Regions from separate parts of the Sutcliffiella sp. NC1 genome, predicted to be linked through region 1. Evidence: predicted binding sites of a transcription regulator. Region 1 holds the regulator's gene; each other region holds the start of a gene.
What was found. The regulator CtsR, encoded in region 1, represses protease genes until heat stress. The targets are predictions, from matches to a motif close to ATGGTCAATAAAGGTCAAACA.

Region 1 (8,337 bases):
TGTATATTGAATCCTACAAATTTATTACGTTTTAATGCATCTGCTCCGACGTTAGATGTCATAATTAAAATTGTATTTCGGAAATCTACTGTTCTTCCTTTAGAATCTGTTAAGCGACCATCCTCTAAAACTTGTAATAAAATATTAAATACGTCAGGGTGTGCTTTTTCAATTTCATCTAACAATACGACTGAATATGGTTTACGACGAACTTTTTCTGTTAATTGACCACCCTCATCATAACCTACATACCCTGGAGGCGACCCAACTAAACGTGATGTTGAATGTTTCTCCATATATTCTGACATGTCGATACGGATCATTGCATCTTCGTCTCCGAAAATAGACTCTGCAAGCGCTCTAGCTAATTCTGTTTTCCCTACACCTGTTGGTCCTAAGAAAATGAAAGAACCTATTGGGCGTTTTGGATCTTTTAGCCCTGCACGAGCACGACGAACAGCTTTTGAAACGGCTATAACCGCTTCATCTTGACCAATTACTCGACCGTGTAAAAGTTGTTCCATATTTAATAACTTATCTGTTTCAGTTTGTGCTAATCTCGATACTGGTACTCCCGTCCAGCTAGAAACGACCATTGCGATGTCTTCTACTGTCACTTCCGTATTTTCTTTACCTTGTTTCTCTTTCCACGTCTTTTTCGTTTCTTCTAGTTGTTCTCTTAATCTCTGTTCTGTATCTCGGAGTGATGCTGCTTTTTCAAACTCTTGGCCTTGAACTGCTGCATCCTTTTCATTACGAACTGTCTCTAACTTTACTTCTAACTCTTTTAAGTTTGGTGGAGTAGTAAAAGAGCGTAAACGTACTTTCGAACCAGCTTCATCGATTAAGTCAATCGCTTTATCCGGTAAGAAGCGGTCTGAAATATAACGGTCTGATAGCTTTACTGCTTGCTCAATTGCTTCATCTAAAATGGATACACGGTGATGAGCCTCGTAACGATCACGTAACCCTTTCAATATTTGAATAGACTCTTCCACTGTTGGTTCGTCAACACGGATTGGTTGGAAACGTCTTTCAAGAGCAGCATCTTTCTCAATATATTTTCTATATTCATCTAATGTCGTTGCACCAATACACTGTAATTCTCCACGTGCTAATGAAGGTTTTAAAATATTCGATGCATCGATAGCACCTTCTGCTCCTCCAGCACCAATTAACGTATGAAGCTCATCAATAAATAAAATAATGTTGCCTGCTTGACGAATTTCATCCATTACTTTCTTTAAACGATCTTCAAATTCCCCACGATATTTCGTACCTGCTACTACCGTACCCATATCGAGTGTCATTACTCGTTTATCACGAAGTATTTCAGGAACTTCATTATTTACAATTTGTTGAGCTAAACCTTCAGCAATAGCTGTTTTACCTACACCAGGCTCTCCTATTAATACTGGGTTATTTTTTGTTCTACGACTAAGAACTTCAATAACACGTTGAATCTCTTTGCTTCTTCCTATTACAGGATCCAAGCTACCTTCTCGAGCTACGGCTGTTAAATCACGAGCTAAACTATCTAAAGTTGGTGTATTAACATTAGACGCAGCACCACCTTGGTGTCCACTTGAAGTCTCACTACTACCTAGCAATTGTAGCACTTGTTGCCTTGCTTTATTTAGACTAACTCCTAAGTTATTTAATACTCGAGCTGCTACACCTTCACCTTCGCGAATTAGCCCTAATAAAATATGCTCTGTTCCGACATAGGAATGCCCTAGTTTTCTTGCCTCATCCATAGAAAGCTCAATAACTTTTTTCGCTCTTGGTGTGTAGTGAGGTATTGATTGACCACTTTCTTGCCCATGTCCAATTAAATTTTCAACTTCTTTTTGTATCTTTTCTGGACCTAAGCCAAGTGCAATAAGTGCTTTTGCCGCAATACCTTCTCCTTCACGTACTAGACCTAGTAAAATATGCTCTGTACCAATATTATTATGTTTTAAACGAAGTGCTTCTTCTTGGGCTAGTGCTAATACTTTTTGTGCTCTTTCTGTAAATCTACCGAACATCATTTTACATCGCCTCCATTATCTTTTAACTCTTCTAGTTTTAATCTTTCACGTATAAAAGTAGCTCTTCTTATATCACGCTCATTTGGTCGAAGTGGACCACCAGCGTACTGTTGTAAAAATCCCGGTTGTGTTAAAATCATTAACTCATTTAATATCGTTCTTGAAACATTTTTAATTAATCCTAAATCAATCCCTAAACGGACATCAGATAAGCAAATAGCAGCTTCTTTCGATTCAATTATTCGACTATTGGCTAATATTCCGTAAGAACGAAAGACTCTGTCTTCTAATTGTATGTGAGAAGTTTTTAGTAATGCTTCTCTCGCTGTTCTCTCTTGAGTAATTAATTGATGTACAACACTTAATAGATCATCAACAATATCCTCTTCAGATTTACCTAAAGTAATTTGATTTGATATTTGAAAAATATTACCCTGTGCCTCACTACCTTCACCATATGTGCCCCTTACCACTAAACCTAATTGATTAATAGCTGGTAGCATTCGGTTTATTTGCTGAGTGATGACAAGAGCTGGCAAATGCATCATAACGGAAGCTCTCATACCTGTACCTACATTTGTTGGACAACTCGTTAGAAATCCTAATTTTTCATCAAATGCAAAATCTAGTTTTTCTTCCATCCAATCATCAAATTGCTGAGCTAACTCCAACGCTTCATTTAATTGCAAACCCGGAAAAAGACATTGTATCCGTATATGATCTTCTTCATTAATCATAATGCTAACTTCTTCATTTGGTGATAGTAAGCAAGCACCATAGTTAGATTCTTCTGCAAGTTGAGGGCTTATTAAATGTTTTTCCACTAACACCCATTTTTCTAATGATTTTAATTCACTAATGTTTAGGAACTCAAGTTTCCCAACTTTTTCGACTTCCTTTTCAGCAAAATGCTCCATCATTAATCCGATAATTTGTTGACCTTCTTCGTTTGTTGCAACCGTTGGGAACTGAATATTATTTAAATTTCGAGCCAATCTAATTCGACTACTTAACACGATATCAGAGTAGGGGCCTTCCTCATTCATCCAAGAATTTACCGTATGATTTAAAAAATGCTCAAGAGACATAACTATCGATCCCCCTGTTCATTTAGCACTTTTTCTAAATTCCGTATACGATCTCTCACTTCCGCAGCCTTTTCAAACTCTTCTGTTGCGATGAACGATTGTAACTGTGTTTTTAATTCTTCTATTTCTTTTCGAATATGCAAGCCACCGCCGATACGTTTAGGTATTTTCCCTGTATGACTTGTATTTCCTGCATGCAACCTTTTCAAAATCGGCAAAATGTTTGGTTGAAATGTTTTATAACAATTAGAGCAACCAAACCTTCCAATCTTCGTAAATTGTTCATATGTTAATTTGCAACGATCACATTGAAGTACTTTATTATTCTGTACAGCACTCTCTTTGGACTGTGACATTTGTTGATTATTATTTAATAACCCCGACAATAAATCATTAATGGAAAAAGCCGAGTTCCCTGGGAACATAAACATTTCTCCTTTTTCTTGTGAGCATTGATCACACAAATGAGACTCTGTTTTATCACCATTAATAATTTTCGTAAAATGCATTGTAGCTGGTCTTTGGCCACACTCTTGACATATCATCGATACACTCTCCCCTATCGATATTTTAAAGAATTTAGCATTGCCACGAGCATCCTCGCCCGCAATTCATCTCTTTGAGGTAATTCTAAATATAATACGGAACGATCCATAACACTAATCATTATTTTTGCTTCCCTCGCAGAGATTACTTCTTCTTCCACTAAACGGTATATTATATCTTCGGCACTCGATTGCGAAACCCTGTTTCGTACAATATCAATTATTTGATCTATGAGATGTATATGACTATGTGGTTTAATTTTCATTATTCGAATATAGCCGCCGCCACCTCGCTTACTCTCAACAATATAACCACGCTCTAACGTAAATCTTGTATTAATGACATAATTAATTTGGGAAGGTACACATTCAAACTTATCAGCAATTTCACTTCTTTTAATTTCAGCAAAATTATTATCATTTCGCTCTAATACTTGCTTCAAATATTGCTCAATGATATCTGAAATGTTTCTCATTGCCGGATTACCCCCTCTCTTGACCTTGACTATCTTTGACTATAATAAAAATATATAATGTCCGAGAAGATTTTTCAACTATTAGAACCTCCATAAACAGAATTCCACATTTTGCCTCTAGTTAAACTTAATTAGTAGAAAATATTAGTCAGTAAATTTCTCTTTTGAATATTCACATAGTTGAAGTTAAACAAAAGATAGTAAAGAGTTAGACAGTAGCGCCTTTATCTATATACATAACCATGTTCAATTATTTGACGCATATAATGATAAAAGAACGTTAGTAGTAGTGTGAGGATATGTGCACCATCATCATTCACATCCAAAGGTAACGTTAAGTGATTTGCATTTATTGACCAACTTTATGGGCTAATCCTATTTACCATAGCCAGACAACAAAAAAACGGTCAGAGCCTATTAGCACTAAACCGTTTTTCTTTTTGCCTGGCGACGTCCTACTCTCACAGGGGGGCAGCCTCTAGTGTTGTGAACCTTCCAAAAGTAGTACTGTTTATTTTTTTGAATTAAAAAGGGCAAATTCATCACTTTTAAGTAAATAAGTCGGTCTGTTAAGTTTTTTTCAACATGTTAAGTAAATCAGCAGATCTGTTAAGTAATTTTCTCAACTTGTTAAGTAAATCAGTAAATCTGTTAAGTACCTTACCTATTTTTATAATAAAACATATTTTACACCATCATTTTACTCGCAATGAATAGAATGAACCCCATGTTATCTCAATAATTGTACATTAATGTTTCAAATGAGTTTCTTTTGCTCCATGTAATATGATGAAACGGATATAGACACTGTATAACGTAGGTGTTCGAGTTTGCTATTATTAACCGATAAAAATAAACCACCCTTGAGCCGATTCAGCATTACAGAGCGGGATTTTTTGCTTATATAAATGGCATTAACCACTAACGCCTGAACTAGACAAAAAAACGGTCAGCGCCTATTAGCACTAAACCGTTTTTTCCTTTTGCCTGGCGACGTCCTACTCTCACAGGGGGACAGCCCCCAACTACCATCGGCACCGAAGAGCTTAACTTCCGTGTTCGCCGCTGGCGCCCGATAAGCGTCGAACCTCTTCGTCAGCTCTGCCGCTCCGGTCCTTACTGCCTTCGCTTCCTCGATCTTCTCGCTTCTCTGGCACCATCGGGAGTGTACTGTTTTATTTTCTATTCCATTTTAATAATATTTACTTTTCGACCTTCGGTCGTTCCCATACCGAACAAAGTAGAAAAGTGGAAGGCGTTCGATCAGCGGCGTACAAACTGGACTATTCTGGTAGGAGATAAAGGAAACACGGTGAATGCGTTAGCATGAACCGATGTTGACTTATCGTACGGACAGAATGGGAAGTTTGTTAGCCGCTAACGCCTGGAACTAGACAACAAAAAAACGGTCAGCGCCTATTAGCACTAAACCGTTTTTTCTTTTGCCTGGCGACGTCCTACTCTCACAGGGGGACAGCCCCCAACTACCATCGGCGCTGAAGAGCTTAACTTCCGTGTTCGGTATGGGAACGGGTGTGACCTCTTCGCCTTCATCACCAGACATATTTAGTTGAAAGAATTGTTCTTTCAAAACTAGATAATATATTTTCATCAAGATCATTCGTATCGTTCATTTAAATTGGTTAAGTCCTCGATCGATTAGTATTCGTCAGCTACACGTGTCGCCACGCTTCCACCTCGAACCTATCAACCTGATCATCTTTCAGGGATCTTACTAGCTTGCGCTAAAGGAAATCTCATCTTGAGGGGGGCTTCATGCTTAGATGCTTTCAGCACTTATCCCGTCCGCACGTAGCTACCCAGCTATGCCTTTGGCAAGACAACTGGTACACCAGCGGTGCGTCCATCCCGGTCCTCTCGTACTAAGGACAGCTCCTCTCAAATTTCCTACGCCCACGACGGATAGGGACCGAACTGTCTCACGACGTTCTGAACCCAGCTCGCGTACCGCTTTAATGGGCGAACAGCCCAACCCTTGGGACCGACTACAGCCCCAGGATGCGATGAGCCGACATCGAGGTGCCAAACCTCCCCGTCGATGTGGACTCTTGGGGGAGATAAGCCTGTTATCCCCGGGGTAGCTTTTATCCGTTGAGCGATGGCCCTTCCATGCGGAACCACCGGATCACTAAGCCCGACTTTCGTCCCTGCTCGACTTGTAGGTCTCGCAGTCAAGCTCCCTTGTGCCTTTACACTCTACGAATGATTTCCAACCATTCTGAGGGAACCTTTGGGCGCCTCCGTTACTCTTTAGGAGGCGACCGCCCCAGTCAAACTGCCCACCTGACACTGTCTCCCGAGCCGATAAGGCTCGCGGGTTAGAATTTCAATACAGCCAGGGTAGTATCCCACCGACGCCTCCACCGAAGCTAGCGCTCCGGCTTCTCAGGCTCCTACCTATCCTGTACAAGCTGTACCAAAATTCAATATCAGGCTACAGTAAAGCTCCACGGGGTCTTTCCGTCCTGTCGCGGGTAACCTGCATCTTCACAGGTACTATAATTTCACCGAGTCTCTGGTTGAGACAGTGCCCAGATCGTTACGCCTTTCGTGCGGGTCGGAACTTACCCGACAAGGAATTTCGCTACCTTAGGACCGTTATAGTTACGGCCGCCGTTTACTGGGGCTTCGGTTCAAAGCTTCGCGCCGAGGCGCTAACCTTTCCCCTTAACCTTCCAGCACCGGGCAGGCGTCAGCCCCTATACTTCGCCTTACGGCTTCGCAGAGACCTGTGTTTTTGCTAAACAGTCGCCTGGGCCTATTCACTGCGGCTCTCTCGGGCTTTAACACCCTAACAGAGCACCCCTTCTCCCGAAGTTACGGGGTCATTTTGCCGAGTTCCTTAACCAGAGTTCTCTCGCTCACCTTAGGATTCTCTCCTCGCCTACCTGTGTCGGTTTGCGGTACGGGCACCATATTCCTCGCTAGAAGCTTTTCTTGGCAGTGTGGAATCAGGAACTTCGGTACTATATTTCCCTCGCCATCACAGCTCAGCCTTTAGGATAAGCGGATTTGCCTACTTATCCAGCCTAACTGCTTGGACGCACATATCCAACAGTGCGCTTACCCTATCCTCCTGCGTCCCTCCATCGCTCAAACGGAATGAGGTGGTACAGGAATATCAACCTGTTATCCATCGCCTACGCCTTTCGGCCTCGGCTTAGGTCCCGACTAACCCTGAGCGGACGAGCCTTCCTCAGGAAACCTTAGGCATTCGGTGGAAGGGATTCTCACCCTTCTTTCGCTACTCATACCGGCATTCTCACTTCTAAGCGCTCCACCAGTCCTTACGGTCTAGCTTCAACGCCCTTAGAACGCTCTCCTACCACTGTTCGTAAGAACAGTCCGCAGCTTCGGTGATACGTTTAGCCCCGGTACATTTTCGGCGCAGAGTCACTCGACCAGTGAGCTATTACGCACTCTTTAAATGGTGGCTGCTTCTAAGCCAACATCCTGGTTGTCTAAGCAACTCCACATCCTTTTCCACTTAACGTATACTTTGGGACCTTAGCTGGCGGTCTGGGCTGTTTCCCTCTTGACTACGGATCTTATCACTCGCAGTCTGACTCCTGAGAAACAAGTCTTTGGCATTCGGAGTTTGACTGAATTCGGTAATCCGATGAGGACCCCTAGTCCAATCAGTGCTCTACCTCCAAGACTCTTTACTCAAGGCTAGCCCTAAAGCTATTTCGGAGAGAACCAGCTATCTCCAGGTTCGATTGGAATTTCTCCGCTACCCACACCTCATCCCCGCACTTTTCAACGTGCGTGGGTTCGGGCCTCCATTCAGTGTTACCTGAACTTCACCCTGGACATGGGTAGATCACCTGGTTTCGGGTCTACGACCACGTACTATGACGCCCTATTCAGACTCGCTTTCGCTACGGCTCCGTCTCATCAACTTAACCTTGCACGTAATCGTAACTCGCCGGTTCATTCTACAAAAGGCACGCTATCACCCATTAACGGGCTCTAACTACTTGTAGGCACACGGTTTCAGGATCTTTTCACTCCCCTTCCGGGGTGCTTTTCACCTTTCCCTCACGGTACTGGTTCACTATCGGTCACTAGGGAGTATTTAGCCTTGGGAGATGGTCCTCCCAGCTTCCGACGGGATTTCTCGTGTCCCGCCGTACTCAGGATCCACTCAAGAGAGAACGAGGTTTCAACTACA
Region 2 (8,337 bases), 1.1 Mb from region 1:
TGTTACAATATTAGCTTGGAAAAAGGTAGGTAGGAGTTTTACTATATATAGCTTTTTAAGTGTATTTTTAATGTCACTATTTTTAGAGATTGTACCGATCTATCGGGTGAACGATGATATATTATTAAATGCCGTGTTTGGAGGCGTCATAGCGGCTATTGGTGTAGGAATTACATTAAAATGGGGAGCATCGACTGGTGGACTGGACATTATTGCAATGATACTATCTAGAATGAAGGACAAGCCAGTTGGTACCTACTTTTTTGGATTAAATGCTATTATCATTTTATCCGCTGGTATTTTATTTGGTTGGGAAAAAGCATTGTACACATTAGTTACATTGTATGCTTCTACTCGTGTTATTGATGCTATCCATACCCGACATGAGAAACTAACAGCCATGATTATTACGAAAAAAGGAAAAGAATTAAAAGACGCTATCCATGCAAGAATGGTAAGAGGAATAACGACGCTACCAGCAAAAGGAGCTTTTTCAGGTGAAGATAAAGAAATGTTATTAATGGTCATTACTCGTTACGAGTTATATGATTTGGAACATATAATAAAAGAGGTAGATGATCAAGCCTTTACAAATATTGTTCAAACGACTGGAATCTTCGGCTTTTTTAGAAGAGAATGAAAAGAGGTGTACATATGAAGTGGCTAGCAGTATTAATTTTAATTTTTTTATTACTATTCGGCTGTAACTTTCAACCTAATGAGCCGAATGAAGGTTCAATAATAGATGTTGATAGAGAATTACCAGCAGAATATGTTGATTTAAATAGATTAAAGGCGGAGATCGTAACTAGCCCTAGCTCAGAACAAGTTGGTATAAAAGTAGAATTGCGGAATGAAAATGAAGTAGAAGCAGACTTATCGTTTTTGAACGATCAAATTTTTGAATTAGTAATTAGAGAAGATGGTGACACTGTTTTCCGAAAGTTAGTAGATGATCCTAATAAGACAGTTGGTAATCAGATTACGATTGATGCTAGCGAGTCGGTAGAATGGACAACAGTATGGGATTATAAAAGGGAGGACGGAACTAGAGTTTCACCAGGTAGTTACGATATGTTTATATATTTCTTGCCATATAAAATTAGTGAAATGGAAGTAAATGATGCTGCCCTATACTCTACAACAAAAATAGAAGTTCCAGCAGAAAATAATGCATTTCGAGATGTTTCCGTTGAGGGAGCGCAAGGTGAGTATATAGTACGTGGAGAAGCGAGAGTTTTCGAGGCGCAATTTATGTATATGGTAGAAGATGGTCATAACATCCTCATTGATGAAACTCCCGTGATGGTGGCAGAAGGAGGTCCAGCTTGGTCTCCATTTGAGATAAACATTTCCATCGATCAAGAAGACCTTCCGAAGAATGGTACCTTAACGTTAATATTGTTTGTACGGAGCGCCAAAGATGACTCCATCATCAATCAATACTATGTTGCGTTAGAACATTTTGATTAGAAAGGCCGGAGGTGGCTCGCCTAGGGCTGGGAATGTAAATTTATTACGAACTTCAATCCAAATATGTGAAATGTAATAGTAAAAACGGTTCTTAGAATAAAATGGAGAACCGTTTTTATGTGGTATGAGAGAATATGATCCCGGTTTCGAAATTTTATTTAACAACTAACGAAAATTACATAACACCTTTTCAAATTTACTTAACAGGTATTAAAAATTACTTAACAACTTTTTAAATTTACTTAACAGGTATTGAAAATTACATAACACCTTTTTAAATTTACTTAACAGGTACGGAAATTTACTTAACATCATATCAAAGTTACTTAACAAGTAACGAAAATTACTTAACAACCACTCAAAATTATTTAACAACTTTTCAAAAATAGCTGAAATAATAAAGAGTGCCAATATAATAATTGGCACTCTTTATTAATTATTATTCATATTTCTTTAAACGTTCTTGTAGCTCCCGAAGCTGGCGTTGTTCAGCTTCAGTTGTATTTGCGTATGCGGAGGATAGCGCATTTTTTGCAACGTTTATTTCATTTTGTACAGAGGCTTGTCCGGAACTTGCAACTTGTTCAACGTTATAAACAGCTTCGCGTGCGGATTGAAATAATTGATTGCTCATTTATATTCCTCCAAGCGAAGAATTTTCCATTTTTTCTGCTTTTCGTTCCGATTGTTCTAGCGTAAGATGATACGGAATTCGTTGATCGTGTTGCTGAACGGAGTTTTTCCCTTGTTGTACAAAGCGTTTTGATTTGTTGCTTCTGCCCATAGTAGAATTCCCCCTTATCACAATTGGACATGAACTACGTTGTCCATTTCTTAGTGTGAGAAATATCGTAAAATATATAAGGGGCAATAAATGGCTCTTTTAAAAATTATAGTAAGTTTTTTTCTAAAAAGTGCGCAATACCGTTTTCTTCATTTGTTTTCGTAATAACATTTGCTCGTTCCTTTAATTGAGGAATTGCATTACCCATCGCAACACCAACTCCAGCAAATTCAATCATTTCAAAATCGTTATCCTCATCACCAAACGCAATAATGTTAGAGGTCGGGATATTATAATAATCCGCAACTTTTTTTAATCCTACTGCTTTATTTATTCCGGAACGAACAATTTCAATAACGTGCCATGGGGCAGCCCATCGTCGGTGATCAATAACTTCGGCATGCACTTCAGATAAGTACTTTCTAATTTTCTCTACCTCATCCTCACTAGCATGGATAAGGACAGATGTAGGGTCTTTCTTTAATATTTGTTTTAAATCACCAGTTTCCATACGAGGATTTCCAAAACCAAAAATATCAAGTAATTTTTCATCATGGAAATGAAAGTAAACATCGTCCATTACTTCGGCAAGAATATTATGGATTTGGTATTTTTCACTTACTTGAATAACGTCCTTTACAACATCTAAGCTAAGTGGTTCATGAAAAGTTCCCCAGTTATCATTTTGTGGATGATGTACAAAAGCACCGTTGAAATTAACAATTGGAGTTGTCATCCCAACTTCTTGGTAATACATATAGCTTGCTCTAAACGGTCTACCAGTTGCAATCACTACTTCATGACCTTGTTTCATTGCCTCTTGTAAGGCTGCTTTATTACGTTGTGAAACTTTTTTATCGTCGGATAATAAGGTGCCATCTAAATCGACTGCAATTAAATGTTTGTTATTTGTCATATTTACTCCTTGCTCTATGAAATATTTTCTATTTCAAGTGTAACCTTTTTTAAAAAAAATCTCTACATGTTACACTTATAAAGGAAAAGTCGTATAGGGGGATTAGTAATGATACATATAGAAAAACGAAAAATAAAGGAAATACCGTTATTGGAAGTTTATGATCAATCCATAAAAAATGAAAAAGCCCCAACCATTTTCTTTTTTCATGGTATAACAAGTATGAAAGAAATGAATCTCTCTTATGCGTATTTAATGGCTGAAAAAGGTTTTCGTGTTGTCTTACCAGATAGCCTTTATCACGGAGAGAGAGGAAAAAGATTACAACCGCATGAGTTAGCAGCAACTTTTTGGAAGATTGTATTAACAAATATTACAGATGTAAATACGTTACGAAAAGTTTATATAGAAGAGGGAAAGATAGAAGAAGCAAGAATTGGAGTTGCAGGTACGTCCATGGGCGCAATTACGACGTTAGGATGCCTAACACAATATTCATGGATAAAAGCGGCAGTTAGTTTAATGGGTACTCCTTCATACGAGCAATTTGCATTAGAAAAATTAAATGCACTTAAGGGGCAAATAACATTAAGTGAGGTAGAAATTGCTGAAGCGTTAGAGCAATTAAAACCATTCGATTTAAGTAAAAAACCGGAACTACTTAATGGACGCCCATTATATTGTTGGCATGGAGCTTTAGATAAAGAAGTGCCAGTACACCATATACAAAAATTTGGTGAAACAATTCCTGAAGGATCCAACGTTAAATTAGTGATAGATCCTAATGGAAGTCATAAAGTTTCAAAAGAAGGAATGTATGCAACGGCAAACTGGTTTGCAGAACATTTATAAAAATAAGGAGGCAATAAAAATGGCTGAATTAAAAGATAAAGTAATGGAAGTATTAGAAGAGGTAAATGACCCAGAATTAGGTATCGATATTGTCAATTTAGGTTTATTATACGATTGTGAAATTAATGATGGAAAAGTAATGATTACAATGACATTAACTTCGATAGGTTGTCCGTTAGCAGGAACAATAGTAGAAGATATCAAAAACAAAGTGGAACCAATTGAAGGCGTAGAAGAAGTAGATGTAAACATTACATTCAACCCGCCATGGAGTAAAGACCGTATGAGTCGCTACGCTAAAATTGCGTTAAATGTAACGGATTAACAGTTGGATTTATTCGGAAAAGAAAAAGACTCATGAAAAACCTGCTCACTGGGGAAAATGTATATGTACGCTCTTAATATTGGAGGGATACAGCATGGGTCAAAACAATCAGTTCAAGCCTGGACAGAAGGCTCCGAATAATGGAACATATTTAGAAATTGGTGAAACAGGAAGTACAGTACTTCACCCTAAACGTGTCACTCTAAAAGCAGGAGACACATTCCCGGAAACATCTAACCACAACAGAGTATGGGCAAGAAAAAGAAAACCGTAAACTAGAAAAGCGGAAGGGGCTCGTTTAGCGGCGACAAGCACAAGGCAAGCCGGCTAGCAGGTCGCTCTTTGACATTGACTTGTGACCTCGAGCCGCTAGCCCCTGCAGCTAGACAATCCGAAAAGCGGAGGCGCTTCGAACAGGCCCGTACAAACTGGACTGTTCCGGTAGGAGATAAAGGAAACACGGCGAACGTAGAGAGCCGATGTTGACTTATCGTACGGAGGAAAAGTGAAGTTTGAGCCGGACCTAGCCGCCGTAGCTAGACAGTCAGAAAAGCGGAGGCGGCTCGCTCAGGTCCAAACAAACTGGAGCTTATTCCGCAGGATCTCGTGATTTTATGAAAGCCATCCTACTGTTAGGGTGGCTCTCTTCTAATTTCTTGTCGTTTTTTTATGCATTGCTTATAATATAGTTAAGGTCAATATTGGTCAAAGGAGAAGCTGGTCATGGAGATGAATAAGTTAACAGAGAAACTACAAGAAGCATTAATAAACGCACAAGCGCTCGCCAAAGAAAAGAAAAATCCGCAAATAGAACTTGAGCACGTACTGTACTGTTTAATGAAAGAAGAAGGTGGATTAGTACCAAGAATATTAGAATTGCTCTCTGTAAACACAAGACAGTTATTAGAGGAAGTAAATACAATTTTATTGAATAATCCAGAAATTACAAGTGAACAATCTCAACAACCACACGTCTCTCCTCAGCTACTACACATATTCCAACATGCAGATACGTTAAGAGAAAAATGGGGAGATGCTTATATTTCCGTTGAACATTTTTTCTTATCATTCGTCCAAAAAACAAATCATTATGAATTACGAACAATAATAAAATCGTATAATCTTTCCAGTTCAAAAGTAGAAGAAACAATAAAAGGGATAAGGGGGAATCAAAAAGTGGAAACTCAGCAGCCAGAAGGGACATATGAAGTGCTAAAAAAGTATGGACGAGATTTAATTGCAGAAGTAAAGAGCGGTAAACTGGACCCTGTTATCGGACGAGACGAAGAAATAAGAAGAGTCATTCAAATATTATCAAGAAAAACGAAAAATAATCCAGTTTTAATTGGGGAGCCTGGCGTAGGTAAAACGGCAATTGTAGAAGGGTTAGCTCAAAGAATAGTGAAAAAGGATGTGCCAGAAGGATTAAAAGATAAAACAATTTTTTCATTAGATTTGAGTGCTCTAGTTGCAGGTGCGAAGTTTCGTGGAGAGTTTGAAGAACGTTTAAAGGCTGTTTTAAATGAAGTGCGAAAAAGTGATGGAAACATTCTCCTTTTTATTGATGAACTTCATACTATTGTCGGAGCAGGAAAAACAGAAGGAGCCATGGATGCTGGAAATATGCTAAAGCCGATGCTAGCTAGAGGGGAGCTTCATTGTATTGGCGCGACAACATTAAATGAATATCGTAAATATATTGAAAAGGACCCAGCATTAGAAAGAAGGTTCCAGCAAGTGTTAGTTCGTGAACCTTCAACCGAAGATGCCATTTCCATACTACGTGGTTTAAAAGAGCGATTTGAAATACACCACGGAGTTAGGATACAAGACCGTGCCATTGTGTCTGCTGTTACATTGTCAGATCGCTACATTTCAGAGCGATTTTTGCCCGATAAAGCAATTGATTTAGTAGACGAAGCATGTGCAACAATTCGGACAGAAATTGACTCGATGCCAAGTGAATTAGATGAAATTACGCGAAGAGTGATGCAATTAGAAATCGAAGAAGCTGCGTTAAGTAAAGAAAAAGACAAAGTGTCTATAGAGCGAAGAGAGAAAGTTCAACTAGAAATTGCTACATTAAAAGAAAAAGTATCCAATTTACAGGCACAATGGGAGCTCGAAAAACAATCGATCCAAGGTATACGAGAAAAAAGAGAGCTATTAGAGCGACTAAAAAGGGAATTAGAAGAGGCCGAAGAAAAATATGACCTCAATAAAGCTGCAGAAATTAGACACGGTAAATTACCAGCCCTTGAAAAAGAAATTCAGCAATTAGAAGTAAACTCGCAGACTGAAAAACAAAACCGACTATTGCGAGAAGAAGTAACAGAAGAAGAAGTTGCTAGCATTGTTTCAAAGTGGACTGGCATACCGTTAACAAAGTTAGTAGAAGGCGAAAGAGAAAAGCTGTTAAAGCTCGAAGAAGTTTTACATGAGCGAGTAATAGGTCAAGATGAAGCGGTTGAGTTAGTAGCCGATGCAGTTCTTCGTGCTCGTGCTGGTATAAAAGATCCGAACCGCCCAATCGGCTCGTTTATCTTTTTAGGACCAACTGGAGTAGGAAAAACAGAATTAGCAAAAGCATTAGCTCATTCATTGTTCGATAGTGAGGATCAATTAATAAGAATCGATATGTCAGAATACATGGAAAAACATGCGGTATCTAGGTTGATTGGGGCACCTCCAGGCTATGTTGGATATGAAGAAGGTGGACAATTAACGGAAGCCGTAAGAAGAAAGCCATACTCGGTCATATTATTAGATGAAATCGAAAAAGCGCATCCAGAAGTATTTAACATCTTGTTACAAATGTTAGATGATGGACGCATAACAGACTCTCAAGGGAAAACTGTTGATTTCAAAAATACTGTTATTATAATGACATCTAACATAGGTTCCCATATTTTATTAGAAAGTGATGAGCTTGAGGAAGCGAAAGAAAAAGTTCTTACTTTATTAAAGCAACATTTCCGTCCGGAATTATTGAATAGAATAGATGATACGATAGTCTTTACTCCTTTGAATAAAGCGATAATAAAAGGAATTGTAGATAAATTGATGAAAGAACTACAGCTTCGTTTAAAAGATAAGCAAATGTCGTTAACTATTACGAATGAGGCGAAAGATTATATCGTTGATGCTGCATACGATCCAACCTATGGTGCAAGACCTTTAAAAAGATATATACAAAAGCATGTAGAAACGCTACTTGCTAAAGAAATAATTCGTGGAGCAATAAAAGAGGATAGCCAAATAAATATTGGTTTGGAAGAAGGAAAATTAACAATAAAATAGAACTATATATGTAGAAGCTTGAGAAGATATCTTCTACAAACAAAAGAACTTGTCCAACTTGGCCAAGTTCTTTTGTTCCAGAAAAGTATAAAAATTAATGCTTCTCCACTGGTTCGTTTGGTAGCGCTTTACCAATCAACATTACAAATCCAGCAAATATAACGGCTACGATAGAAGAGGTAATAAAATTATATGTATCCCCCTGCATACTAGCAACTACATATGAAATCATGTTCACAAGAAGAAGTGTCCAAAATAAAGTAGCAATGATACGCAACGATCTTCCCCTCCATTTCTTGAAGTGTACAATATTATTCTTCGGATATTTTACCATAAATAAAGCATATAATAAATGTAAAAATGAGAAGAACTTCTAAAAGGAGCTGGATTCCATGAGTAATGTTGAAAAATTGTTAGAATTGGAGCTGTTGTTAGAACAAGAAGAAACAAATCTAACCTCATTAGGGAAAGAAACGATTGAACGCTTAAAAATGGAACTAAGTCACGATGTAGAATAAACAGTCGAATCAATTTAATAAGGACGTAGCTTAAATTATGTATCTATAAAATTTACTACGTCTTCATACAGCTTTCTGTCTGCATTTCATTTATTTGAAGTAAAAAATCCAACTTTCGCCTTTAACATAGCATTTTTTTTATCATAACATACAGTATACAAGTATGGAG
Region 3 (8,337 bases), 2.3 Mb from region 1:
TAGGTTATATACGCCCGATTACAGCGGAAGAGTTAGAAAAATATGCTGATAAGCAATATGGAGCTTCCGATTGGATAGGAAAAAGGGGTCTTGAACAATTGTTAGAAGATAGATTAAGGCCGATTGATGGAAAAAGTATTTATTATGAAAAGGAAGACGGTAGTACAGTAGAAATTGCACGGACAGAAGCTAGAAATGGAGAAACCGTGCAAATAACCATTAACGGTAATTTACAACAATCTCTATACGAAACATTAAGGGAAGAAAAAGGTACAGCCGTAATAGTTGAGCCTGAAACTGGGAAAGTTCGTAGTTTAATAAGCTTACCTTCCTTTGATCCAAATGAATATGTGTTTAACCTATCTCCTGGGTTGGATATATCACTTTCAAACGATGAGGATTTACCGTTATTAAATAGGTTCCATGCTTCATACTCTCCTGGGTCGACTATTAAGTTATTAACATCGATGATTGCTTTAAACAATGACATAATAGACCCAGCAGAAAAAGTTGAAATTACTGAAAAACAATGGCAAAAAGATGACTCCTGGGGCAATTATAAAGTAACTCGAGTAGATAGCTCCATTCATTCTGTTGATTTAAAAGATGCAATTGTTGTGTCTGATAATATTTATTTCGCTCAATTAGGTTTAAAAATTGGAACTGATGTTTTTGTGGATGGATTAAGAAAAGCTGGATTTGGTGAAGCTTTACCATTTAAATATTATTTAACACCACCGCAAATTTCTAATTCTAACTCCATTAGTAGTGAGATAGCTCTTGCAGATACTGCATATGGTCAAGGGGAAATTTTATTACCTCTGTTACATTTAGCTAATATTTACGGCGGTATCGTCAACAACGGAAATATGATGAAGCCCTTACTTTTTGAAGAAGAAGCTAGCGAAATATGGACTGAATTAACTAGCGAGGAACATGCGAAGCAGCTACAACAATATTTACGACAAGTTGTAACAGAAGGGACCGCAAGAAAAGCTAATTTAGAGTCAAAAGCTATTGCAGGAAAAACAGGAACTGCCGAAATTAAACGCGAGCAAGGAACGGTTGGTACGGAAAATGGTATTTTTGTGTCCTACGATCAACAACAGCCTAATATCGTGACCGCTATTCTTATCGAAGGAGTAGAAGATAAGGGTGGAAGTGGTTATGTGGTGGAAAAAGCTAATCATTTTTATAGATCATTAAATAATGATTAATGTAAAGAAAAGGTATTACTTTTATAGTAATACCTTTTTTAAATGTAGGAAACTATAAAATAAATGCTCCTGTATCATTACTAACGGATTTTAGGAAATGACTAGAGAAGAGGTGATGAAATGTATAAAAAGGTTTTCCTACTAATTTTACTTGTTACATTCTGCGGAAATATAGTGTGTGGAGCAGAAGAAGAGAAAAAAGTAGAAATTTTCGATAATAGCATTAGTTCTGTTGTGAAGACGTTTTCTTCTTCAAGTGACATTCAAAGAGAAACGTTTAAAATAATTAATAATATAAACGGAGTATATAAAAAGCTTGATCCTATACCTAAAACTGGACACATGATAAAAGTCCCACTAGTAAAACCCGTTACCGTTTCAAACGAATGGTTTTATCATATAGTAGAGGAAGTTATTATTATCTTACCTGAAAATGATGACCCACACTTACTTTTACTAGATGATGAGCAATTTCCTCATTTCTTTACTTTTAATCATGGAATAGATGATCTGTTAAGCTATATCGATTTTGAATTTAGAAGGTGATATGAATGATCACCTTCTATTTTTTCTCCTAAGGAAGAACGTTAATTAGGGAAAAGCTTGTTTACCTCAATTTCTTTATTATCTATGTTCTTTTGTTGTTTTAGCAGTTTTTCTTTTTCACCATCGATTTTTCACTATTGTTTCTAACTTTCTTTTTAAGACAATTTGTATAGGCTCATGTTCTTTTCCGATTGGTTTAACTAGAACCGTCCGAATGTTCAACAGTTTTCCACACCAAACATCCGTAAATAATTGATCACCTAGAAAAACGCTAGTATCTTTTGAAGCGCCTATTGCGTCCATATGCTTCCGTAATTTATAAGGAGCTGGCTTTGCGCATTTGCCAAAACCAATAATACCAAAAGGCTGGCAAAATCGATCCACACGCCCTTGACTGTTGTTTGACGCTATAACGAGTTTTACCTGATGGTTTTTTAACATTTGAATCCATGTTCGTAAGTCGTCTCCACCAGGTTCATCGTGTATGGCTAATGTACTATCTAAATCTGAAAATATTGTTTTTACTCGATGGTGTTCCAACCAATTAGCATCCATTTTTGAAAAGTGATCCAGTTCAAAATCAGGTTTAAAGTACTTCATAAGTATGTACCGCCTCATTTTATTAAATAAAATCTTATAAATTATATTGTCCATTTTATTGAAATTTACTATATAAAAATATTAAAAAATGTTCTTACTACTTGAGTAGTAAGAACAGCTTTTACCGGTTATTTATGTTTTATTATAACGATACTTTCCTCATGATCTACATCAATACATAATTCCTCACAAGTATTTTCCATCATAAGGTCGACAATTTTGTCTTCTACCTTTTCTTCAATAATACGACGTAACGGTCTAGCCCCGAAACTTGGGTGATAACCTAATTGGGCTAATTTTACTTTCGCTTTGTCTGTAATGGAAAGGGTAATACCATGTTCTTCCTTCATAACATTCATTAAATCAGTAAGCATTATATCAACAATTTCAACTAATTGTTTCTCGTTTAACGAATCAAATTGAATAATACCATCAAAGCGGTTTAAAAATTCTGGTTTGAAATAAGCAGATAATGAATCTATAAACTCACTGTTGTTTGATTCATTTTTTGAAGTGTTACTAAATCCAACAGTAATTTTTTTATCTGTCACTCCTGCATTACTTGTCATAATAATAATTGCATCTTTAAAGTTTACATTACGTCCTTGACTGTCGGTTAATCGACCATCTTCCATTACTTGAAGGAATATATGCTGTACGTCAGGATGTGCTTTTTCGATTTCATCTAATAGAATTATACTGTAAGGGTTTCGACGCACTTTTTCCGTTAATTGCCCAGCTTCTTCATGGCCTACATAACCCGGGGGAGAACCAATTAATTTAGATACAGAATGTTTTTCCATATACTCACTCATATCTAATCGAATCATTGAATCTTTTGTACCAAATAGCTCTTCAGCTAACGACTTTGTTAATTCTGTTTTTCCGACACCAGTTGGACCTACGAATAAAAACGAACCTACTGGGCGATTTTTTCGTTTTATACCTATTCGGTTTCTTTTAATTGCCTTTGCAACTTTTTCAACTGCTTTATGCTGACCGATAACCTTCTTATTTAAATTTCCCTCTAAATTTTTCAATTGATTTTGTTCATCATTTTGAATTTTACCTAGAGGGATTCCGCTTTTTTCTGAAATAATTGCTTCTACATCTTCAACAGAAACAGTAGGTACACTCTTGTTTTCTTTCTTAAGTTCATTTTCTATTTTCAGCTCTTCATCTCGAAGTTTTGCAGCAGTTTCATAATTTTCTTCTTTCAATGCTTTCTGTTTCTCTGTCTCAATTTCTTTAAGTCGAATCTGCATCGATTCAAAATCTACCATAGGATCTATTAAATTTTTCTTTGAACCAGCCTCATCTAATAAATCAATTGCTTTATCGGGTAAATGTCTATCTTGTATATATCGGTGAGAAAGGTTTACACAAGCTTTCAAAGCATCTTCTGAATATTTAACTTGATGAAACTCTTCATACTTATGACGAATGCCTTTTAGTATCGTTAATGCAGCATCTAATGTCGGTTCAGTCACTGTAACCGGTTGGAATCGACGTTCTAATGCTGCATCTTTTTCAATTAGACGATATTCTTTTAGAGTAGTCGCACCAACAAGTTGTAATTCGCCACGAGCTAGGGTTGGTTTTAATATGTTACCAGCGTCCATAGAGCCTTCAGCTGATCCTGCACCAACAAGAAGGTGAATTTCATCAATAAATAAAATAATGTTTTTCTTTTCCTGTAGTTCTTGAATAATTTGTTTCATACGTTCTTCAAATTGTCCACGAATACCTGTGTTAGCTACTAATGAGGCCACATCTAATAAATAGACTTCCTTATTTTTCAGTTTGGCAGGGACTTTTCCTTCTGCAATATGAAGCGCTAACCCTTCAACAACAGCTGTTTTACCAACACCTGGCTCTCCAATTAAGACAGGATTGTTTTTATTTCTTCTATTTAGTATTTCTATCACTCGTTGTATTTCTTTATCTCTTCCAATTACTGGGTCAATCAAACCAGCTTTAGCAGCGGTTGTTATATTTCTCCCTAATTGATCTAGTATACCTCCACCACGATTAGAGTTTTTTGTTACAGGCTCATTCATTTTATTGTCAAAATGTTCATCCGTTCCATTCCAATTAGCGAAATCGCCAAAAGGAAAGTTATTATGGAACAAGCCGTTAGGGACAGGTATTTTATTGTTTATGTTTTTGTAACATTTTGAGCAAAGATGTATTTTTTTGTTTTCATCATTTACTTGAATGCGTAATTCAACATTTGCATGATTAAATTTACATTTTTGACAAAGCATAAATATACCTCCTTATTTAAATTGACTTTGACTATATTTGACCTTCCGGTATTTATATTATACTTTGACCTTTTTTGACTTTCAACAGTTAAGGAGAATAAAAATTATGTATGTAGAGGAAATAAGTAGTTATTTTGGGATGAAATTGTAGTCATTTTTTTTCTATTTTAACGAAAAATATACACGAATTTATTACTAGGAGGGATGAACATGACTGTAGGGACACAGGTAAAACAAACGGTAGCTGGTCTAAAGAGTGCACAAGCGAGCTTTGAAACGTTTGCATTACAAACTGATAATGAGCAAGCAAAACAACTTTATCAAAATGCGGCAACACAAACACAAACGATTATTGACAGTATTGAGCCAAGACTGCAACAAATCTTACAAGAAGAGCCACAATATAATCAATAATGTTTATAAAAAAGGAGTTGGCAATATTGTCAACTCCAAACTAAATGATTAAAGGTGATACTTAATGACTGTTATTTCTAACGTAAAACAAACAGTAGCAACATTAAAAAATATTGACGCACAATTATCTCATTTAGCAATTAATAGTGAGGAAGAAAAGGCAAAGAAAGTATTTCACGAAACAATGATAACGATTGAAGAAATAAGTAACGACCTTCAAATGAGGGTAGTGGAAATTGAAACAGAGGAACCACAATATAAAAGTAATTAAAGAGGTGGTATTATTTGCCTGGATGGGTAGAGGTTCTATTAAAAACATTCGTAGTCATCGTTCTCTTTTTTGCAATAACGAAGCTTGTTGGTAAAAAGAAAGTCGGTGATTTAGGTTTATTTGAATTTTTAACAAGTATAACTATAGCTGGTTTGTCCGCTTTTATTATAATAGCTGATCGTCCATTCATTCACGGGATTATTTCTATTCTTCTTATAGGCCTAGTATTATTTTTAATTGATTTATTCGCACTAAAAAGTAAAAAGTTTCATGATTTTACTAAAGGTAATGGAACCGTTTTAATAAAAGATGGAAAAATTTTAGAAGATAATTTAAAAAAGGAAAAACTAACAACAGATGAGCTCTTAAGTTCCTTACGTCAAAAAAACATCTTTAAATATGCTGATGTAGAATTCGCTATTTTAGAAGCAACAGGCGATGTAAGTGTTTTTCCGAAAAAAGAGATGTTACCCGTAACACCTAAATTGTTAAACATAAAAGTAGCTGAAGAGAAGGAACCTTATACTGTCATCCAAGATGGAAAAATAGTTGATGACTCGTTAGGAAAAAGCGGAAAAAATAGACAGTGGTTACAAACAGAACTTGATAAATTAGGTGTTTTGTTAGAAAACGTATATGTTGGACAAGTTGATTCTTACGGTGAACTAACGATTGATTTATATGATGATACAATAACAGTTCCTTCACCACAGCAAAGACCACTATTGTTAGCAATGCTAAAAAAATGTGCAGCTGACCTAGAGGGGTTTGCTCTAGCAACAGATAATAAAGAAGCAAAAGAAATGTTTGAAAAAAACAAAAATAAATTAAATAATGCGATTAAAAAAGTCGAATCATATTTAAAATAAGAAAGGCTGGGATAAAAAGTATGTTTACAACTAGTAGAACTTCTAACTTATGGACAACAGCGATAGGTATCGGACTCGGGGTCACTCTAATTGCGATTAATAATAATCGGAATAAACAATCACCAACAGAAGAAAATTCAGTTTCATCTACTGAATCACAAAATAGAATACTTACCAATGATGAAATAAGTAGTATTATGAATGAAAATTTCCATTCACTTGCAGAAGCTGCTGATGGTGTCACTTCAAGTTTGAAACATTGAATGCTTATTGAAGAGGAGTAGAACAACAATGAAAAAGCTATATAGCATTGCATTTGCATTACTCGTACTATTGTTACTAATACAACCTTCCACACTATCAGCCCATAGCTCGGGAGGAGAGGAAGTACCTACTTGGTTTTGGAAAAAAGAGCGTGATAATCGTCAACAGCCCGATGACATCCCGCAGCCAGAAGGGGGTCCTGAACTAGTAGAAAGAATAAAACGACCAGTATCTAATATTATTCTTCAACAAAGATACCCTGAGATTGTTGTGTTAAGAGGGTCTACAGAGGAGAATAGAGTAGCTTTAACTTTCGATGATGGACCAGATCCACGATTCACTCCTCAGTTGTTAGATGTATTAAAAGAAAATGATGTGAAGGCTACTTTTTTCTTAATGGGAGCAAGAGCGGCTGCTTATCCAGAGCTAGTTCAACGGATTGTAGACGAAGGACATATAATAGGAAATCACACATACTGGCATCCTAATCTTGTCGAAGTTGGAGATATTGCAACATTAGAAACAGAAGTTCAAAGAACAGAAGATACACTAGCAGAAATTGTAGGGTATCGGACAAAATTGTTTAGAGCGCCATATGGCTTTTTGTTTAACGAATTAGTAGAAAGACTAGGGGAGATGGACTATACAGTAGTAGGATGGTCCGTAGATTCCTTAGATTGGCAAGAAGATCCGCCAAATATTATTGCCTACAATGTATTAAGTAATACACAACCTGGTTCCATTATTTTAATGCATGATGGCGGCGATTGGACGAGTGATAGAACTGGAACAATTCAAGCAGTACAACAAATTATCCCTTCTCTTCAAGAGCAAGGAATTGAATTTGTTACTGTACCAGAATTATTAAATATTCCTTATCAAAAATAGGTATATACAACGTCTATGTTGTTGCATAGGCGTTTTTTTACTCTTGAATGTTAATTCATATTTATATTGCTTAAAGTTTGGGTATGTTAACTAATATAGTAAATCGAATAAGAATGAAAGAGGGGAACTTGTCATGGAATGGAATCAAGAACAAAGAGTCACTCTTCATGGTTTTAATAATTTAACGAAGTCATTAAGTTTCAATATGTACGATATTTGCTACACTAGAACAAAAGAAGAACGAGAAGCATATATTGATTATATTGATGAACAGTATAACGCAGATCGTCTAACTAATATACTAAAAAACGTTGCCGATCTTATCGGAGCACATGTACTAAATGTAGCGAAACAAGATTATGTTCCTCAAGGGGCTAGTGTTACGATTTTAGTTTCAGAAGGTCCAATAGTAGAAGTACCTAATGAATCATATGAAGAGTCTCCTGGCCCGCTACCTGAAGCAGTAGTGATGGGATTAGATAAAAGTCATATTACTGTTCATACATACCCAGAGTTTCATCCAAGTGAGGGTATAAGTACGTTTAGAGCAGATATTGATGTTTCAACTTGTGGTGAAATTTCACCGTTAAAGGCGTTACACTATTTAATCCATTCGTTTGAGACAGATGTAATGACTGTGGATTATCGGGTTAGAGGTTTTACACGTGATATTGATGGAGAGAAATTATTTATCGATCATGAAATAAATTCAATTCAAAATTATATACCAGATGAGATTAAAGACATGTTCGATATGATTGATGTTAACATTTATCAAGAAAACATTTTTCACACGAAATGTAAATTAAAAGAGTTTGATCTCAACAATTATTTATTTGGATATTCCAAAGATTCATTATCAGCAGAGGAAATAGAAGAAATTACAGAAAAGCTACAAGATGAAATGGATGAAATATATTATGGAAAAAATATAAATAAGCTCAGGTAAACGAAGAACGATGGCCTTTCGTCATCGTTCTTCGTTTTTAAAGACATTCTTT
Region 4 (8,337 bases), 920 kb from region 1:
ACCGATAATTAGGTTATCTACTTTATCCAGTAGGTTATCAATAACACCGATTTTGTCTTTAACTTTTGCACCACCGATAATTGCAGTGAATGGACGGTCAGGATGTGATAAAGCTTTACCTAGTACGTCTAATTCTTTTTCCATTAATAGACCGGAAACTGCAACAGGTACGTGATGTGCAATACCTTCTGTAGAAGCATGAGCACGGTGAGCTGCACCAAATGCATCATTTACGTAAACATCTGCAAGCTCTGCAAATTGTTTTGCTAGTTCTGAATCGTTTTTCTCTTCACCAGGGTAGAAGCGTACATTTTCTAATACAAGTACGTCACCTTCCGCTAGAGCGTCTACTTGTGCTTTCACAGCTTCTCCATACGCTTCGTTAGCTACTGCTACGTCACGACCTAAAAGCTCTTGAAGACGGCGGGCTACTGGTGCTAAGCGAAGTTCTTCTACAACTTCCCCTTTTGGACGTCCTAGATGACTTGCTAAAATAACTTTTGCACCATTTTCAACTAAATGTTGAATCGTCGGGATTGCTGCACGAATACGAGTCTCGTCGCCAACTACACCATCTTTCATCGGTACGTTAAAGTCTACACGACAAAAGACTCTTTTACCTTTTACATCAATATCGCGAATACTTTTCTTGTTCATGAAAAAGGCCTCCTTTTATTGAAAATACAACGTCTATCCATCACTACATGGAAAAAAGGGGGAGGGATATATTCCCTTCCCCCTTAACCACTCTTAATTATATATAAAGTGTATAGCAAATCACAATTGAATTGTGAAATATTATAGACCTTTAGAAGCGATGTAAGTAGCTAAATCGATTACTCGGTGAGAGTATCCGCTCTCGTTGTCATACCAAGAGATAACTTTAACCATGCTACCTTCCATAACCATTGTAGATAATGCATCGATTGTAGAAGAAGCTGGGTTACCATTGTAGTCACCAGATACTAGTGGCTCATCAGAGTAATCAAGGATTCCTTTTAAGTCACCTTCAGAAGCTGCTTTTAATGCTGCATTTACTTCTTCAGCAGTTACGTCTTTATCTAACTCCGCTACTAAGTCAACTAGTGATACGTTTGGAGTTGGAACACGCATTGCACCACCGTTTAGTTTACCTTTTAATTCAGGTAATACTAGAGATACCGCTTTAGCTGCACCAGTAGAAGTTGGGATAATGTTCTCTGCTGCTGCACGAGCACGACGGTAGTCTTTATGTGGTAAATCTAAAATTTGTTGGTCATTTGTGTAAGAGTGAACAGTTGTCATCATTCCACGTTTAATACCAAAGTTGTCGTTTAATACTTTTGCAAATGGAGCTAAACAGTTTGTAGTACAAGACGCATTAGAAATTACGTCATGGCTAGCTGCATCATATTTGTCATGGTTAACACCCATAACAATTGTAATATCTTCGTCAGTAGCAGGTGCAGAAATAATTACTTTTTTCGCTCCAGCTTCTAAATGTTTTGCAGCGTCTGCACGCTTAGTGAAGAAACCAGTAGATTCAACAACGATGTCTACTCCCATTTCTCCCCAAGTTAATTTTGCAGGGTCACGCTCAGCAGTAACTTTTACAGCTACTCCATCAACTACTAGGCTATCGCCATCTACTTTAACGTCCGCATCAAGTCTACCGTGTACGGAATCATATTTTAAAAGATGAGCAAGCATGTTAGCGTCTGTTAAATCGTTAACTGCTACTACTTCTACCTCAGAATTTTTTAAAGCTGCGCGGAATACGTTACGTCCGATACGACCAAATCCGTTAATACCAATTTTTACTGCCATGATTTTTCCTCCTTAGAATACTAAGAATTTTTTTATATAGTAGGTCTGTTTCAATATTTGTTAGTTGGACAAATACTAAAACGTTCCCTAATTAAGGGAGAGTCTCCCTAATTAGCTCTTTTGCTGCACCTTCATCTGTAATAAGGATGGTATGTGGTGCTTGTTTTAAATAAGCTCGAATGGCATTCGCTTTCGAAGCTCCTCCAGCGACCGCAATAACAGTTTCTATTTTTTCCAAATCTGCTAATTGCATTCCTACTGTTTGTACTCGATGGACTACTTCTCCATCACTATTGAAATAATAACCGAATGCTTCTGCAACAGCCTTGCATTGTTCGATCTTTTTCATATTTTCAGGAGCTGTTTTTCGGCGCATCGCCATCATTTTAGCGTCCCCAATACTATGAACAACCATACTACTATTTTTAATGAGTGCAAGCACTTCTTTAATAGATGGTTCCGCAATCATTGACTGATAAGCATCGTTACTTAATTCATCTGGTGTGTGAAGTAATCGGTACTGGCCTTTCGTTTTTTCGGCCATTGCTGCACAAATCGTATTAGCTTGATTTTGTACATTTTCGCCTAGCCCACCACGAGCTGGAACGAATAAAAGGTTTCGGTTTTTAGATTCAGGCGCCATCATTTCTGCAACTGCAGAAATCGTCGTACCTCCAGTTACCGCGATAATATTTTCTTCTTTTAAATAACGGTTCATACTGGCTACACACGCTCGACCCATCTCGTTTTTTACCCACGGGGAAGTATCACTATTTCCGGGTACGATGACAACTTGTCGAAGTTGTAGTTGGTTTTTAATTCCCTCTTCTAACACCTTTAAACCAGATACTTCTTTCATAAATTCTTCTAACTGCCTCATTAATATGGTACCTTCTTGCGTAAGTGTCATACCTGAAGTGCTTATGTTGAGTAAATCTTGTTTTTTCAAAAAATCTACTTCACTACGCAAAACACGCTCACTTAGTCCAAGGTTTGTAGAAAGTGATCTTCTACCAATGGGCTGCATTAATCGTATGTACCGAAGAATTTCGTATCTTTTCTGCATAACAGATAGAAGATCCGGTAATAATTTTTGTTGAATCTCTACAATATTTCTCATCAATAGCTTCCCCTTTTAGGTGTCGTTTTCCAATAGGGACTCATTTCGTCCCTGTGTGACATATTATGTCCCACCAGTTGTAAAAAAAAACACCTCGGCTACAATTTCTATTCTAACAGAGGTTAAAAGCTTATTCAACTAGGCATTAGCTGATTTTTTCAAGTAAGCGGTTTCTTATGTCAACTTTGTTAAAAATACCATATCCCAGCATATCGCCATCTACTTCCGCAACCGGAATCATAATTTGATATTTTTCTAGTAGCATGTCGTCTTTGTAAATATCTACTTCCTCAATCGAGAATTTTATTTCTTCTTGTAACTCTTCTAATATTTTTTTACCTTTATCGCATAGAGAACAATTTTCTTTCGAATAAAGTGTTACTTTCATTACGCTGTCACCTTTCTAATCGTATCTTTTTCGTTGTGAAGAAGATGGAATATGGAGCTGCTCTCGATATTTTGCCACCGTTCTTCTTGAGATATCTATACTATACTCTTTTTTTAGTAAGGTTGTCAGCTTTTGGTCGGAATATGGTTTTTGCTTATTCTCTTTTTCTATAATTGACTGCAGTACTCCCTTTACTTGCCGCGATGACTTTTCTTCATCAAGTGTCGTAACATACCCTTGTGAGAAAAAATACTTTAATTCGAACAATCCATACGGCGTTTGAACATATTTTTCTTTCGTTGCACGACTTACTGTAGACTCATGAACATCAAGTCGCTCGGCAATCACTCGTAATGTTAGCGGTTTCAAAAAAGACGGACCATTTACGAAAAAGGAATGTTGCAGGCGGACGATTTCTTCCATCACCCGGATTAATGTTTGTTTTCGATAGTCTAAGCTTCTAATTAACCAGTGACAGTGTTGGATTTTCTCTTGAATGTAACGTCCATCATCTCCGTTTAAATGATTAGCGTAAATTTCATTAATTTCAATTTGAGGAATTAATTCGTCGTTCAGCGAAACAATCCACTCATGATTAATTTCTGTCACATATAAATCAGGGATAATGTATTTCGCATGATCATTGGATCCATAACGTATACCTGGTTTAGGTTCAAGCGTCACAATTAAGTCGAAAACCTCTTGTATTTCTTTTAAAGAATACCCTGTTTGCTTAGACAATGTTTTCCACGCTTTTTCTGCAAATAGGTGAAAGTGTTCCTCGATAATTTCTTCTGCTACACGACTACGTTTCGGAAGTCTTGTTAATTGAAGTAAGATGCATTCTTGTAAGTTTCGAGCTCCTACTCCGGCAGGTTCTAACCCTTGGACTAGTTGTATTAACGTATCCACTGTATGTTCACTTACCTTCATTTGTTGCGCTATAAACGAAGTTGATTCTGTAAAATAACCGTTATCATCGAGATACGGTAATAATTTTTTAACATAATTTCGCTCTGTTTTCGTAATCTTTTTGTCTAATAGTATTTGTGTCTCGATATAATCTCGTATCGACTCTTTATCATATCCTACATTTTCAATTGTAAAATCGGAATCTGAATTTCCTTTTCTTTGCTGATAAGATGAAGCATATGTTTCTTGATTTTTTAACTCAAGCAGGGGGTTTTCTAACGCTTGCTCTTGCAGAAAAGGAATTAAATCCAAAGTTGAGTATTGTAGTAATGATATTGCTTGTCTTAACTCTTGTGTCATCGTTAATTTTAATGTTTGCGTTTGCACTAGTTGTAAATCATGTCTCATCTAACAGCCCTCCTCCCTACTATTCTATTTTACATGAGATTCGTCCGTTTTTGAATGTAAATTAATGGCGACTACATTTTGTTCGATCCGTACCTACCGCTTTATCGCTTCTATTATTATCAAATATACGTTTCCAAAGAGTTACTATGCCTTTAAACAAGAAAAAATCCCTATTTCATAATAGAAATAGAGATTTATTTTAGCGCGCTCGAAGGGACTTGAACCCCCGACAGACGTGGTACCGGAAACCACCGCTCTATCCGACTGAGCTACGAGCGCAAAATAAGAAGTGAATGAGATTTACCCACACTGATGTGCAAACAAAATCATTCGCTCACTAATTATAGGCTATTCGCGCTAATTTTTCAATATCTATGAAACAAACTGTACATAATCAACGTAAAAACCTGTATGTAAATGTTCAAACACACGGAAAATAACGTACCCAGATTCTTTCCCTTTGTTTGTTTCAAAAACATGATACGTAAAGTCCCCTTGTTTTTCTACCGTAAAGTCCGTTTCCGCTTTACCGCTAATGTTCGATTGGGACCACTTTTCTATATACTCATCTATTTTATGATCTTCAATTTTCACTTTTTCTTCTAGTAGTTCACGATCCCCATTAGCAAATGCAACCGTAACTTCTTGAACTAGTATTGCTCTTGTATCAACTTTCTCTTTTGCAGTTGAACTACAACCAGCAAAAAATAATGTTATGATGATTAAAATAAATATTTTTTTCAAATGGGTTCCCACCTTTATACGTCTAACTTCCATGTATAACTTAATCATACATTTCTAATTTTTACAATACGATATTAGGAAGGAAAAGTTTAATTTTATGTAGAATGGTTATGATGTAAGGGTAGAGAAAAAACATAGAGATTCACGAGGTTTTTCATTTGACCATTCTTGACCTTAGTTGTAGAATAAAGATACATAAGAAGAGGAAATGATTACCGCGTTTCTCTTTATTAATTTAGTTATCACTAATAAGAACATTTAAGGAGGAAAAGTGAGATGAACTTAATTCCTACAGTTATTGAACAAACAAGTCGTGGTGAGCGTGCATACGACATTTACTCTCGTCTATTAAAAGACCGCATTATTATTTTAGGAAGTCCAATTGATGATAACGTAGCAAACTCTATCGTTTCTCAATTACTTTTCTTAACTGCGGAAGATCCTGATAAAGATATTTCTTTATACATCAACTCTCCAGGTGGATCCATTACAGCTGGTATGGCAATTTATGATACGATGAATTTCATTAAGCCAGATGTAAGCACAATGTGTATCGGTATGGCTGCATCCATGGGTGCGTTCTTACTATCCGCTGGTGCGAAAGGTAAACGTTTCTGTTTACCGAACAGTGAAGTAATGATTCATCAACCACTAGGTGGAGCTCAAGGTCAGGCAACTGAAATTGAGATTGCTGCTAAGCGTATCCTTTTCTTACGTGAAAAGTTAAACCGCATTTTAGCTGACAACACTAGTCAACCGATGGAAGTAATCGAGCGTGACACAGAGCGTGACAACTTCATGACTGCTGACCGTGCGTTAGAGTATGGATTAATTGATAAAGTTATTAGAAATAATAACTAATGTTAGAGATAAGCGTGTCCCAATGTTGGTTGGGATGCGCTTTTTTACTTTTAAGAAGGGGGTTGCGAGGGAATAGATGTTCGTTGTGGCTTTATTTATGATGGTGGAGAGTTTATAGACGTAGTTGGGATGATAATTGATGCACTTGCCGACTTTTTTGACGTAGATAAAATGATAATTGACGCACTTCCCGACTTTTTTGACGCAGATAAAAAAATAATTGACGCACTTTCCGACTTTTTTGACGCAGATAAAAAGATAATTGACGCACTTCCCGACTTTTTTGACGCAGATAAAAAAATAATTGACGCACTTTCCGACTTTTTTGACGCAGATAAAAAGATAATTGACGCACTCGAGACTGAAACAACAAAAAACCGCCCACATTGTTAGGTGGAACGGTTTTCGTATTAACCTTCTTGTTGAACGTATTTTACTAGTGCTTCTAATGCTTCTGCTTCGTCGTTGCCATCAGCGATTAGTGTGATAGTCGCACCTGAGCCTACCGCTAAGCTCATAAGTCCCATAATGCTTTTTGCGTTTACTTTTTTACCTTCTTTTTCAAGAAACACGTCAGCTGAAAATTTGTTTGCTTCTTGTACGAATAACGCTGCCGGGCGTGCCTGTAATCCTGTTTTTAATTTTACTTCTACTTGTTTTTGTACCATCTTAATTCCTCCTTAAGTTCTCTCTATATATTTATACTTTTTCTCCTGAGCGTAGCTTTTCCGCTATTTCATCTATTTTTCTTAACCGATGGTTGATTCCAGATTTACTAATCGTACCGCTAGAGACCATTTCCCCAAGTTCTTTTAGTGTGACGTCTTGATACGTGACGCGTAGTTCGGCAATTTCTCTTAATTTATCTGGCAGTATTTGCAGTCCTACTGTTTGCTCGATAAATTTTATGTTTTCAACTTGTCTAATCGCTGCACCGATCGTTTTATTTAAGTTAGCTGTTTCACAATTTACGAGACGGTTTACCGAGTTACGCATATCGCGAACGATACGAATATCTTCAAACCTTAAAAGAGACTGGTGTGCACCAATAATGTTTAAAAACTCAGCTATTTTCTCTGCTTCTTTTAAATAGTTGATATATCCTTTTTTACGCTCTAACGTTTTACTGTTTAAGTGAAACATATTCATTAGGTCACATAATGATTCGTTATGCTCCTTGTACAGTGAAAATATTTCCAAGTGATACGAAGATGTTTCTGGATTGTTTACCGATCCACCTGCTAGAAATGCTCCGCGTAAATAAGAACGTTTACAACATTTCTTTTTTGTAATGTCTTCGGAAATTTCTCGAATGAACGTAAAACCGTCTTTCAAAATTTGAAGTTCCTCTAGTAAATAATGAGCTTGCTCCGAGTAACGAACGATATAAACGTTATTCTTTTTCAGTCTCATTTTTTTTCGAACTAGCAATTCAATGGACACATCATACAGTCTTTTTGTTAACGTATAAATGCGTCTTGCGATTGCTGCATTTTCAGTTTGAATATCTAATATTAACTTTTTATTGGAAAAAGATAAAGAGCCATTCATTCTTATGAGTGCGGATAGTTCTGCTTTTACACAACAATCTTTTATTTCTAACGTTGTTAGTTCTTTTTTCGTTTCTGATGCGTAAGACATCCCATAATCCCCCCATTATTATTTGTGGGGAAGCGATAAGGTATCCCTTACCTCTAACCACCTTCATTTACTCAAGTTACATCAATCATTGAATATAAAAGAGACGCCACTTTATCTGTATCATGGCGAATTACTCCATCTTCATAACGGATAAGGTTATCTTGAATGATTTCAAGGCCAATCGCTTGTAGCTTATCCTCATCCACTTCTACAGGTAGTGCTAACTCTTTCGTATAGCGTTCTTGCACGTTGGCTGGTATGTTTTCATTGTTAACAAGAATCGTATCAATAAAAGGCCGAGCCATATGGTCGTATAACGCTTGAACGTGATCACTTGCTTTATAAGATAATGTTTCTCCGGCTTGGGTCATCACATTACAAATGTACACCTTTTTTGCTTTCGCTTCACAAACGGCTTCTCCGATTTTCGGTACTAGCAAATTCGGTAAAATACTCG

Region 2: clpB (ATP-dependent chaperone ClpB) is a predicted target of CtsR. The motif match lies at 5,042-5,062, and genes of this name have one in related genera.
Region 3: O1A01_RS14165 (ATP-dependent Clp protease ATP-binding subunit) is a predicted target of CtsR. The motif match lies at 4,692-4,712, and genes of this name have one in related genera.
Region 4: clpP (ATP-dependent Clp endopeptidase proteolytic subunit ClpP) is a predicted target of CtsR. The motif match lies at 5,534-5,554, and genes of this name have one in related genera.

What each region holds. Positions count from the first base shown of each region.
Region 1 covers NZ_CP115153.1:103,737-112,073, reverse strand. Annotated here, with positions in the region: gene clpC (ATP-dependent protease ATP-binding subunit ClpC) at 1-2,033, opposite strand, end outside; gene O1A01_RS00565 (protein-arginine kinase McsB) at 2,030-3,121, opposite strand; gene O1A01_RS00560 (protein-arginine kinase activator protein McsA) at 3,124-3,666, opposite strand; gene O1A01_RS00555 (CtsR family transcriptional regulator) at 3,681-4,142, opposite strand; partial or broken gene O1A01_RS25385 (hypothetical protein) at 4,373-4,465, opposite strand; rRNA gene rrf (5S ribosomal RNA) at 5,587-5,703, opposite strand; rRNA gene O1A01_RS00545 (23S ribosomal RNA) at 5,782-8,337, opposite strand, start outside.
Region 2 covers NZ_CP115153.1:1,240,378-1,248,714, forward strand. Annotated here, with positions in the region: gene O1A01_RS06220 (YitT family protein) at 1-640, shown strand, start outside; gene O1A01_RS06225 (Gmad2 immunoglobulin-like domain-containing protein) at 655-1,473, shown strand; gene O1A01_RS06230 (DUF3813 domain-containing protein) at 1,913-2,107, opposite strand; gene O1A01_RS06235 (hypothetical protein) at 2,108-2,257, opposite strand; gene O1A01_RS06240 (Cof-type HAD-IIB family hydrolase) at 2,364-3,173, opposite strand; gene O1A01_RS06245 (prolyl oligopeptidase family serine peptidase) at 3,282-4,025, shown strand; gene O1A01_RS06250 (metal-sulfur cluster assembly factor) at 4,045-4,350, shown strand; gene O1A01_RS06255 (YjzC family protein) at 4,445-4,624, shown strand; gene clpB (ATP-dependent chaperone ClpB) at 5,074-7,650, shown strand; gene O1A01_RS06265 (YjzD family protein) at 7,745-7,927, opposite strand; gene O1A01_RS06270 (hypothetical protein) at 8,043-8,168, shown strand.
Region 3 covers NZ_CP115153.1:2,719,761-2,728,097, forward strand. Annotated here, with positions in the region: gene O1A01_RS14150 (penicillin-binding transpeptidase domain-containing protein) at 1-1,217, shown strand, start outside; gene O1A01_RS14155 (hypothetical protein) at 1,338-1,763, shown strand; gene O1A01_RS14160 (YqeG family HAD IIIA-type phosphatase) at 1,881-2,363, opposite strand; gene O1A01_RS14165 (ATP-dependent Clp protease ATP-binding subunit) at 2,492-4,630, opposite strand; gene O1A01_RS14170 (DUF1657 domain-containing protein) at 4,841-5,044, shown strand; gene O1A01_RS14175 (DUF1657 domain-containing protein) at 5,109-5,315, shown strand; gene O1A01_RS14180 (DUF421 domain-containing protein) at 5,330-6,184, shown strand; gene O1A01_RS14185 (hypothetical protein) at 6,205-6,447, shown strand; gene O1A01_RS14190 (polysaccharide deacetylase family protein) at 6,476-7,336, shown strand; gene speD (adenosylmethionine decarboxylase) at 7,470-8,285, shown strand.
Region 4 covers NZ_CP115153.1:4,120,630-4,128,966, forward strand. Annotated here, with positions in the region: gene O1A01_RS21525 (phosphoglycerate kinase) at 1-657, opposite strand, end outside; gene gap (type I glyceraldehyde-3-phosphate dehydrogenase) at 799-1,806, opposite strand; gene O1A01_RS21535 (sugar-binding transcriptional regulator) at 1,898-2,926, opposite strand; gene O1A01_RS21540 (glutaredoxin family protein) at 3,072-3,314, opposite strand; gene rpoN (RNA polymerase factor sigma-54) at 3,330-4,634, opposite strand; tRNA gene O1A01_RS21550 (tRNA-Arg) at 4,838-4,913, opposite strand; gene O1A01_RS21555 (hypothetical protein) at 5,007-5,378, opposite strand; gene clpP (ATP-dependent Clp endopeptidase proteolytic subunit ClpP) at 5,655-6,239, shown strand; gene O1A01_RS21565 (hypothetical protein) at 6,369-6,632, shown strand; gene O1A01_RS21570 (HPr family phosphocarrier protein) at 6,650-6,907, opposite strand; gene whiA (DNA-binding protein WhiA) at 6,939-7,880, opposite strand; gene O1A01_RS21580 (gluconeogenesis factor YvcK family protein) at 7,952-8,337, opposite strand, start outside.